Regions from separate parts of the Kitasatospora sp. NPDC029367 genome, predicted to be linked through region 3. Evidence: predicted binding sites of a transcription regulator. Region 3 holds the regulator's gene; each other region holds the start of a gene.
What was found. The regulator HrcA, encoded in region 3, represses chaperone genes, less so after heat shock. The targets are predictions, from matches to a motif close to TTNGCACTCNGNNNNNCNGAGTGCNAA.
Positions count from the first base shown of each region.

Region 1 (3,204 bases), on a different contig from region 3:
ACAGCGCTCCGGACACCGCGGACAGCACCCCGAACAGCGCGACCGCCGACGCCGTGACACCGGCCAAGGTCGGGTACGGCGCGCTGCTGCGCACGCCCGGAGCCTGGACCTTCCTGGCCCCCGCCTTCATCGCGCGACTGCCCTACGCGATGCTCAGCATGGGCATCCTGCTCCTGGTCAAGGACACCCACGGCTCCTACGGCACCGCGGGCACCGTCACGGCCATCGCCGCCGTCGCCCAGGCCCTGATCGGCCCGCAGACCGGACGGCTCGCCGACCGGTACGGGCAGGCCGCCGTCCTCGTCCCGACCGTCGCGGTGCACGCGGCCTCGGTCGGCCTGCTGATCGCGCTGGCGCTCGGCCACGCGCCCGCCTGGAGCCTGTTCCTGGCCGCCGTCCCGGCCGGCGCGAGCGTTCCGCAGATCGGCGCGATGGTCCGGGCCCGCTGGATCGCCACCATCGGCGCCGAGGGCGCGTCCGCCTCCGCCCCGGCCAAGGTGAGCACCGCCTTCGCCTTCGAGTCCGTGACGGACGAGTTCACCTTCGTGATCGGCCCGATCCTGGCCGCCAACATCGCCACCTCGGTGAACCCGGCCACCGCCCTGGTCGTCGAGGCCGCGCTGACCTTCGTCGGCGGCCTGGTATTCGCCGCCCAGCGCCGCACCGCACCCGCCCGGATGACCCCGGAGCCCGGCGTCCGGCGCGCCTCCGCGCTCTCCTCCCCCGGCGTCCGGCTGCTGGCCGGGGTGATCCTCGGGGTCGGGGCCGTCTTCGGCGGCATGCAGGTCTCCGTGAACGCCTTCGCCGACTCGGTCGGCCAGCACGACGCGGCCGGCACCGTGTACGGGATCTTCGCCGGCGGCTCGATGGTCGCGGGCGTGCTCTACGGAGTCATCGCCTGGCGGCGGGCCGTCCAGCAGCGGATGGTGATCAGCTACGCGCTGCTGGTGGCGGGCTGCTCCACGCTGTGGGCGATGCCCAACCTGGTCACGCTCTCGATCGCCGCGCTGGTCTGCGGCCTGGCCATCGCGCCGACCCTGATCAGCGGCTACACCCTCGTCGAGACCCTGGTCGAGGACGGGGCCAAGACCGAGGCCTTCACCTGGCTGACCGGTGCCATCGGCCTGGGCCTGGCGGTCGGCTCGATGGTGGCCGGGCGCCTGATCGACGGCCACGGGCCGTCCGCCGGGTTCCTGGTGCCGCTGGTCGGCGCCGGGCTGGGGCTGATCGCGCTGGTGTCGCTGCGGCGCCTGCTGGTGGCCCCGGGCGGGGCGAGCCGCGTGGTGGCCTCCTCGGCCGACCTCGGCGGCGCGGGACAGCTGGTCGGTGCCGCGAAGGGCTGAACGCGCGGTCGTCGGTGACTCGGTACCGGCTCATCTCACACCGGATTCGCTGGACTGATCCAACGGAATACCGCATCATTGACCATCGTTAGCACTCATCAGGCGAGAGTGCCAGGAGGAAGACAAGTGCCCACGTACCAGTACCAGTGCACCGAGTGCGGCAGCGGCCTGGAGGCGGTGCAGAAGTTCACCGACGAGGCGCTGACCACGTGCCCCGAATGCCAGGGACGGCTCCGCAAGGTCTTCTCGGCCGTGGGCGTCGTGTTCAAGGGCTCGGGCTTCTACCGGACCGACAGCCGTTCGTCCTCCAGCAGCTCGGTGGGCGCGGCTTCGTCCGCCGGCTCGTCGACCGGCTCCTCGGCGTCGTCGGGCTCGACCGGCTCGTCGTCCGGTTCTTCGAGCACGTCGAGCGCGTCGAGCTCGTCCAGCAGCCCGGCTCCGGCCGCCGGCTGACCTCGGTTTCACGGGAAGGCCCGTCGACCCCGCTGCGCGCGGGGACGGCGGGCCTTTTCGCGTGCCGCGGCGGGCCTTTCGCGCGCCGCCGTCAACTTCCGGAATCGAAATAACTCGTGCGGGTGTACGAAGTTATCCACAGGGGCGGGTTTGTCCACAGGCTGTGGGAATCGATTTCCGGAGCGCGGCAAGAACGCGCAAGGTATGGGACACCGAGCAAGACCCGACCGAGTCCGGAGGTGTCCCGATGACGACCACGAGCCTCTCCCTCCCGCTGCCCGCCCCCTCCGTACCGCCCCGGCGGGAGGTGCCGAGCTTCCCGCCGATCCGGCGCGGCTGCGGCGGGTGGCACCGCTGGCGCCGGGCCGTCCGGCGGCGGGGCGGGGTGCCCGCGCTGGTGCTGCTCGCGGCGGCCGCGGCACTCGCCTCCGGGCCCGCACGGGCCGGCCTGCCACCGCCCCCGGGCGGCGCCGTGGGCCGTACGGGTTGTCAATCCGGGCTTCCGGAAGATCACCCGTAACCCGGCGACGACTTCGTCGTTCGAGGCGGCATGAAAGGCTTCAAAGAATTCCTGCTGCGTGGAAATGTCGTCGAGCTCGCCGTCGCCGTGGTCATCGGCGCGGCCTTCACCAACATCGTCAACGCCTTCGTCAAGGGCGTGATCAATCCGATCGTCGGCGTGTTCGGGACGAAGGACCTGGCGTCCTACAGTTCCTGCCTCAAGGGGCCCTGCGAGGTGAGCGCCACCGGTGAGGTCACGTCCGGGATCCTCATCCTGTGGGGGTCGGTGCTCAGCGCCGTCCTGCAGTTCCTGATCACCGCCGCCGTCGTCTACTTCGTGCTGATCGTGCCGATGAACCGGATGGCGGCCAAGCGCAAGAGTGTCGCCGAGGTGGCGGCCGAGGCCGAGGCCAAGGAGGTCCAACTGCTGACCGAGATCCGCGACGCGCTGGTCGCGGCGCGCTAGGGAGTCCCTCAGTCGCCGTGGTGCGGCGGGCGCTGGCTCAGGTACCAGTCCAGCCCCCGCCCACCGCCGGCGCCCGCCCCGGGGCGATCGCCCCAGCCGGCGTCGGTGTCGTCCCGGGACTGCTGGTCCAGCGGGTCACGGAAGACCAGGCGGGCCTTGGCAGGGGCGGGAGGGGTGGTGGAGGTGGGAGGGGTGGTGGAGGTGGGAGGGGTGGAGAAGGAGGGAGGGAGGGGGGAGGGGGAGGGGGAGGGAGGGGCGGGGGTGGCCCCCCGCGTGCGGCCCTGGCCCGGTTCGCGCCCCGGTTCCGGCGCCTGCTCTTGTTCCTGCTCGCTCATCTCGTCCACTCCCCTGCTCACGGTCCGGCCTGTCCTTTCAGCGTAGAAGCCTCGTGAGGCTCCCGGCGACATGCGCCGGCCCGGGGGGGGGGGGGGGGGGGGGGGG
Region 1 is NZ_JBVHYH010000091.1:93-3,296, reverse strand. Features, by position in the region: gene ACZ4W5_RS33565 (MFS transporter) at 54-1,343, shown strand; gene ACZ4W5_RS33560 (FmdB family zinc ribbon protein) at 1,470-1,796, shown strand; gene ACZ4W5_RS33555 (hypothetical protein) at 2,044-2,316, shown strand; gene mscL (large conductance mechanosensitive channel protein MscL) at 2,347-2,763, shown strand; gene ACZ4W5_RS33545 (hypothetical protein) at 2,772-3,119, opposite strand.
Region 1: the regulator HrcA is predicted to act here: its motif matches at 1,432-1,458, upstream of ACZ4W5_RS33560 (FmdB family zinc ribbon protein).

Region 2 (3,204 bases), on a different contig from region 3:
ACGCGGACGATGTTGGCACCGGTGGCCTCGTCGCCCTCCAGCTCCAGCTTGTCGAAGGCGACACCGGCCTGCAGCAGCGCGACGCCACCACCGGCGACGATGCCCTCCTCGACGGCGGCCTTGGCGTTGCGGACGGCGTCCTCGATGCGGTGCTTGCGCTCCTTGAGCTCCACCTCGGTGGCCGCGCCGGCCTTGATGACGGCCACGCCGCCGGCCAGCTTGGCGAGGCGCTCCTGGAGCTTCTCGCGGTCGTAGTCCGAGTCGCTGTTCTCGATCTCGGCGCGGATCTGGTTCACGCGGCCGGCGACCTGGTCGCTGTCACCGGCACCGTCGACGATGGTGGTCTCGTCCTTGGTGATGACGACCTTGCGGGCGCCACCCAGGAGGTCCAGGCCGGCGTTCTCCAGCTTGAGACCGACCTCCTCGGAGATCACGGTGCCGCCGGTGAGGACGGCGATGTCGCCGAGCATGGCCTTGCGGCGGTCGCCGAAGCCCGGGGCCTTGACGGCGACGGACTTGAAGACGCCCTTGATCTTGTTGACGATCAGGGTCGACAGGGCCTCGCCCTCGACGTCCTCGGCGATGATGACGAGCGGCTTGCCGCTCTGCATGACCTTCTCCAGCAGCGGGAGCAGGTCCTTGATCGAGCCGATCTTGGAGTTGGCGATGAGGATGTACGGGTCCTCGAAGGTCGCCTCCATCCGCTCCAGGTCGGTGGCGAAGTAGGCGGAGATGTAGCCCTTGTCGAAGCGCATACCCTCGGTGAGCTCGAGCTCCAGACCGAAGGTGTTGCTCTCCTCGACGGTGATGACGCCTTCCTTGCCGACCTTGTCCATGGCCTCGGCGATGAGCTCGCCGATCTGGGTGTCGGCGGCGGAGATGGAGGCGGTGGAGGCGATCTGCTCCTTGGTCTCCACGTCGGTGGCCTGGGCCAGCAGCTGGTCCGAGACGGCGGCGACGGCCTTCTCGATGCCGCGCTTGAGGGCCATCGGGTTGGCGCCGGCGGCGACGTTGCGCAGACCCTCGCGAACCAGGGCCTGGGCGAGCACGGTGGCGGTGGTGGTGCCGTCACCCGCGACGTCGTCCGTCTTCTTGGCGACCTCCTTGACGAGCTCCGCACCGATCTTCTCGTACGGGTCCTCGAGCTCGATCTCCTTGGCGATGGAGACACCGTCGTTGGTGATCGTGGGGGCGCCCCACTTCTTCTCCAGCACGACGTTGCGACCCTTGGGGCCGAGCGTGACCTTCACTGCATCGGCGAGCTGGTTCATGCCACGCTCAAGGCCGCGGCGAGCTTCCTCATCAAAGGCGATGATCTTGGCCATCAGAAGTGGTCCTCCGGGACACGGTCGACTGCTCGGACCAAGGGGTGCCCGCGACGGACGGCCCTGGTGCGCGGAGGTCCATTCCCCTGCCGCTCCCGGGGGCCTCACCGACCCGGTCCGCTGTCACTCTCACACTGTGAGTGCTAACGCCAATGATTAGCACTCCGGGTGGTCGAGTGCAAGCCCAATGACCGACCCGCGAGCCACCGTCCGCCCCCGCGCGGGAGCCCGGACGGCCCGCCCGGGGAACGCGAACGGGCCCGTACGACGCGTGTCGTACGGGCCCGTCGAGAAGCGAGTGGTCACCAGCCGTGGGCCGCGCCGAGCTCCTGGGTGCCGGAAGAGGTCAGACCGCCGCGCGGACCATGTCCGCCTGCGGGCCCTTCTGTCCCTGGGAGATCTCGAACTCGACCCGCTGGCCCTCCTCGAGGGTGCGGTAGCCGTCCATCTGGATCGCGCTGTAGTGGACGAAGACGTCCGCACCACCGTCGACCGCGATGAAGCCGTAGCCCTTCTCCGCGTTGAACCACTTGACGGTGCCCTGAGCCATTCCGAACTCCCCTAGTGCTGTGCTGGCCCTTCACGGGCCCGCAGGTCGCGGGCCCGGGTCTGGTTTGAAGGCCGGCCCGGGGAACCCCCCCTGGGCGCAGCCGTGCACGCCGCAATCCTCCGCACCGGGGCGCCGGACGGCTTCCGTGAGCGGCTGATTACGTCGACCGCCGCTGAATGTATCCGGATCGACGCCCTCTGCAACAGGGTCAGCCGCCGGGAATTCCGCAGCCCCGTCAAGAGACAAGAGCGAACAAACCGGGAGAAAATCGGCAATCAGCGCCGGACATAGCGGACGAATTACTCAAATGCCTGCAGGAATTCTGACATCTGCCTGACATGTTTCACGGCCCCGGCCCCGGGGCGGTCTCAGCGTCCGGACGAGCTCCGGCGAAGCACCCACTGCCGGAAGGGGAAGCCCTGTTCCCAGCAGAGCCACACTCTACTCCGACTCCGACCGAAAATATTCCCGCCGAAATGCAAGCGGCCGCCCGCACGCACGGAGAGTGGAATTCCGTACGCGCGGACGGCCGGGAAACGGCGGGAACGGCTCAGCAGCCGCCGGCCACCGCCGGAATGATCGAAACGCTCGCACCGTCCGTGATCCCGGTCGCCAGACCGTCGGCGAACCGCACGTCGTCGTCGTTCACGTACACGTTGACGAAGCGGCGCAGCTTGCCGGTGTCGTCCAGGATCCGGGCCGCGATGCCCGCGTGGTTGTGCTCCAGGTCGGCGATGACCTCGCCCAGGGTGGCCCCCTCGGCGGTCACCTCGGCCTCGCCGCCGGTGTAGGTGCGCAGGATGGTGGGAATGCGGACGGTGGCGCTCATGACTCTCCTAGCGGGGTGGGGGGTGGATCAGGCGGACGCGAGGCCGGCGGCGTGGAAGGAGTCCAGCGTCGGGCGGATGACGGCGGTCATGCCCGCCTCGGAGACGGCGTCCAGCGTCTTGAGGCCGTCCCCGGTGTTGATCGCGACGGTCTCCTTGGCGGGGTCCAGCAGGCCGGTCTCCACGAGCTTCTTCAACACGCCGACGGTCACCCCGCCCGCGGTCTCGGCGAAGATCCCCTCGGTCCGGGCCAGCAGCCGGATCGCCGCCACCACCTCCGCGTCCGTCACGTCCTCCACCGCGCCGCCGGTCCGCCGGGCGATGTCCAGCACGTACGGGCCGTCCGCCGGGTTGCCGATCGCCAGCGACTTGGCGATGGTGTCCGGCTTCACCGGCCTGATCACGTCCCGGCCGGCCTTGAACGCCGCCGACACCGGCGAGCAGCCCTCCGCCTGGGCGCCGAAGATCCGGTACGGCCGGTCCTCCACCAGGCCCAGCTTGA
Region 2 is NZ_JBVHYH010000099.1:22,428-25,631, forward strand. Features, by position in the region: gene groL (chaperonin GroEL) at 1-1,325, opposite strand, end outside; gene ACZ4W5_RS34670 (cold-shock protein) at 1,672-1,875, opposite strand; gene ACZ4W5_RS34675 (MoaD/ThiS family protein) at 2,426-2,704, opposite strand; gene thrC (threonine synthase) at 2,732-3,204, opposite strand, start outside.
Region 2: the regulator HrcA is predicted to act here: its motif matches at 1,482-1,508, upstream of groL (chaperonin GroEL).

Region 3 (3,204 bases):
GTCGAGCTTGGTGGGCGTCTGCACCTCGACGTGCACTATCAGGTCGCCCCGGCCGCCGCCGCGCAGGTGGGTGATGCCCCGGCCGTGCAGCGGGATCGACTGGCCGGACTGGGTGCCGGGCCGGATGTCGACCTCCTCCAGCCCGTCCAGGGTCTGCAGCGGCACCTGGGTGCCGAGCGCGGCCGCCGTCATCGGGATGGTGACGGTGCAGTGCAGGTCGTCCCCGCGCCGCTGGAAGACCGCGTGGGTGGTCTCGGCGATCTCGACGTACAGGTCGCCGGACGGGCCGCCGCCGGGGCCGACCTCGCCCTCGCCGGCCAGCTGGATCCGGGTGCCGTTGTCCACACCGGCCGGGATCTTCACGGTCAGGGTGCGGCGGGCCCGCACCCGGCCGTCGCCGGCGCACTCGGGGCACGGGGTCGGCACCACGGTGCCGAAGCCCTGGCACTGCGGGCACGGGCGGGAGGTCATGACCTGGCCCAGGAACGAGCGGGTGACCTGGGACACCTCGCCCTTGCCGCGGCACATGTCGCAGGTCTGGGCCGAGGTGCCGGGGGCCGCGCCCTCGCCGTTGCAGGTGGTGCAGGTGACGGCGGTGTCGACCTGGAGTTCCTTGGTGGTGCCGAAGGCGGCCTCCTCCAGGGTGATCTCCAGCCGGATCATGGCGTCCTGGCCGCGGCGGGTGCGCGAGCGCGGGCCGCGCTGGCCGGCCGCGGCGCCGAAGAAGGCGTCCATGATGTCGGAGAAGCCGAAGCCCGCCGCGCCGGCGCCGAAGCCGCCCGCGCCACCGCCGCCGCCCGGCGACAGCGGGTCACCGCCCAGGTCGTAGACCTGGCGCTTCTGCGGGTCGGAGAGCACCTCGTAGGCGGCGTTGATCTCCTTGAACCGCTCCTGCGTCTTCGGGTCCGGGTTGACGTCCGGGTGCAGTTCGCGTGCGAGGCGCCGGAACGCCTTCTTGATCTCGTCCTGCCCCGCATCCCGTCGGACGCCGAGTACCGCGTAGTAGTCCGTGGCCACCAAATGCTCCGCTTGTTCCGCCTGTAGTAGTGCTGCGACTGGACGCCGGCCGTTGCGAATCCAACGGCCGGCGGTGTGCTACGACTCGGCCAGGATCTGGCCCACGTACCGTGCCACCGCCCGCACCGCCCCCATTGTGCCCGGGTAGTCCATCCGGGTCGGACCGATCACACCCAGTTTGGCCACACTCTCGTCGCCCGAACCGTAGCCGACCGAAACGACCGAGGTGGAATTCAGCCCTTCGTAGGCGTTCTCCCGCCCGATCCGGACCGTCATCGCGGCGTCCGTGGTCTCACCCAGGAGGCGGAGCAGGACGACCTGCTCCTCCAGGGCCTCCAGCACCGGCTGGATGGTGAGCGGGAAGTCGTGCCCGAAGCGGGTCAGGTTGGCGGTGCCGGCCAGCATGATCCGTTCCTCGTTCTGCTCGGCGAGCGCCTCGAACAGCGTCGCCAGGACCGTGCTGACGGTCGGCCGGTCGGCCGCCTCGAAGGCCGCCGGGAGCTCCTCCAGGAGCCCCGGGACGTCCGGCAGCCGCTGGCCGGCCGCCCGGGTGTTGATCCGCGAGCGCAGGTCCGCCAGGACCGTCTCGCCGACCGTGCCCGGGCAGTCGACCATCCGCTGTTCGACCCGGCCGGTGTTGGTGATCAGCACCAGCATCACCTTGGCCGGGGCCAGCGCCACCAGCTCGATGTGCCGGACGGTGGAGCGGGTCAGCGAGGGGTACTGCACCACGGCGACCTGGCGGGTCAACTGGGCGAGCAGCCGCACCGTACGGGTGACCACGTCGTCCAGGTCGACGGCGCCGTCCAGGAAGTGCCGGATCGCCCGGCGCTCCGGGGAGCTCATCGGCTTGATCTCGGCGAGCTTGTCGACGAACAGCCGGTAGCCCTTGTCGGTGGGGATCCGCCCGGCGCTGGTGTGCGGCTGGTGGATGTACCCCTCCTCCTCCAGCGCCGCCATGTCGTTGCGCACGGTGGCCGGGGACACCCCGAGGTTGTGCCGCTCCACCAGGGCCTTGGAGCCGACCGGCTCCTCGGTGCCCACGTAGTCCTGGACGATCGCGCGCAGCACGGCGAGCTTGCGGTCGTCCAGCTGGCGGACCTCTCCGGCCATGGGGCACGCACCTCCGTCTTCGCACGTTGTCCGTCTGTGATGCTGCGAGCCGCTCCGGGGAGGGCCCCGACCCTGGCACTCTGCACGCACGAGTGCCAAAACCGTACCTGCCAGTGTACGGCCCGGGTCGTACCGCAGGAACGGCCCGGCCGGGGTGATCCTGCCCGCAGTTCCGGACGGCCACCGCGACACTCCGCGTGCACGGGTGGTGCCCCGGGGCCGTCCGGGTGGCAGCATCGAAAGCGACGGCGAACGGAGGAGCAAGCGATGTCGAGCTCGGGCCAGCACACCCGTTTCGCGCCCGACCGCGGCCTGACCAGCCGCATGGTCGGGACGATGTTCGTGATCGGGCTGCTGTACGTCGGTTTCACGGGCCTGCTGATCGCGCTGCTGCGCGGGGCCTGGCCGCTGATCGTGCTGATCTCCGGCGGGCTGTTCGTGGCCCAGTTCTGGTTCAGCGACAAGATCACCGAGCGGGCCATGGGCGCCCACCAGGTGACCGAGGAGCAGTACCCCCAGCTGCACGGCACCATCGACCGGCTCTGCGCCCTGGCCGACATGCCCAAGCCCCGCGTGGCGGTCGCCGACAACGACATGCCGAACGCCTTCGCCACCGGCCGCAACCCGCAGAACGCCGTGGTGTGCGTCACCACCGGACTGCTGCGCCGACTGGAACCCGAGGAGCTGGAGGGCGTCCTGGCGCACGAGCTGTCGCACGTCGCCCACCGGGACGTCGCGGTGATGACCATCGCCGGCTTCCTGGGCGTGCTCGCCGGGGCGATGACCCGGGTCGCGATGTACGGCGGGTTCATGGGCGGCAACCGCAACAGCAACGACCAGAACGCGGCCATCGCGGCGCTGGTCATCCCGCTGGTGTCGATCGTGGTCTACGCGATCAGCTTCCTGCTCACCCGGCTGCTGTCCCGCTACCGCGAACTGGCCGCCGACCGGGCCGCCGCCCAGCTCACCGGCCGGCCCAGTGCCCTCGCCTCGGCGCTCACCAAGGTCACCGGGCAGATCGCCGCCATCCCCACCGAGGACCTGCGCAAGGCCCAGCCCTACAACGCCTTCTAC
Region 3 is NZ_JBVHYH010000002.1:194,867-198,070, reverse strand. Features, by position in the region: gene dnaJ (molecular chaperone DnaJ) at 1-1,017, opposite strand, end outside; gene hrcA (heat-inducible transcriptional repressor HrcA) at 1,096-2,130, opposite strand; gene htpX (zinc metalloprotease HtpX) at 2,398-3,204, shown strand, end outside.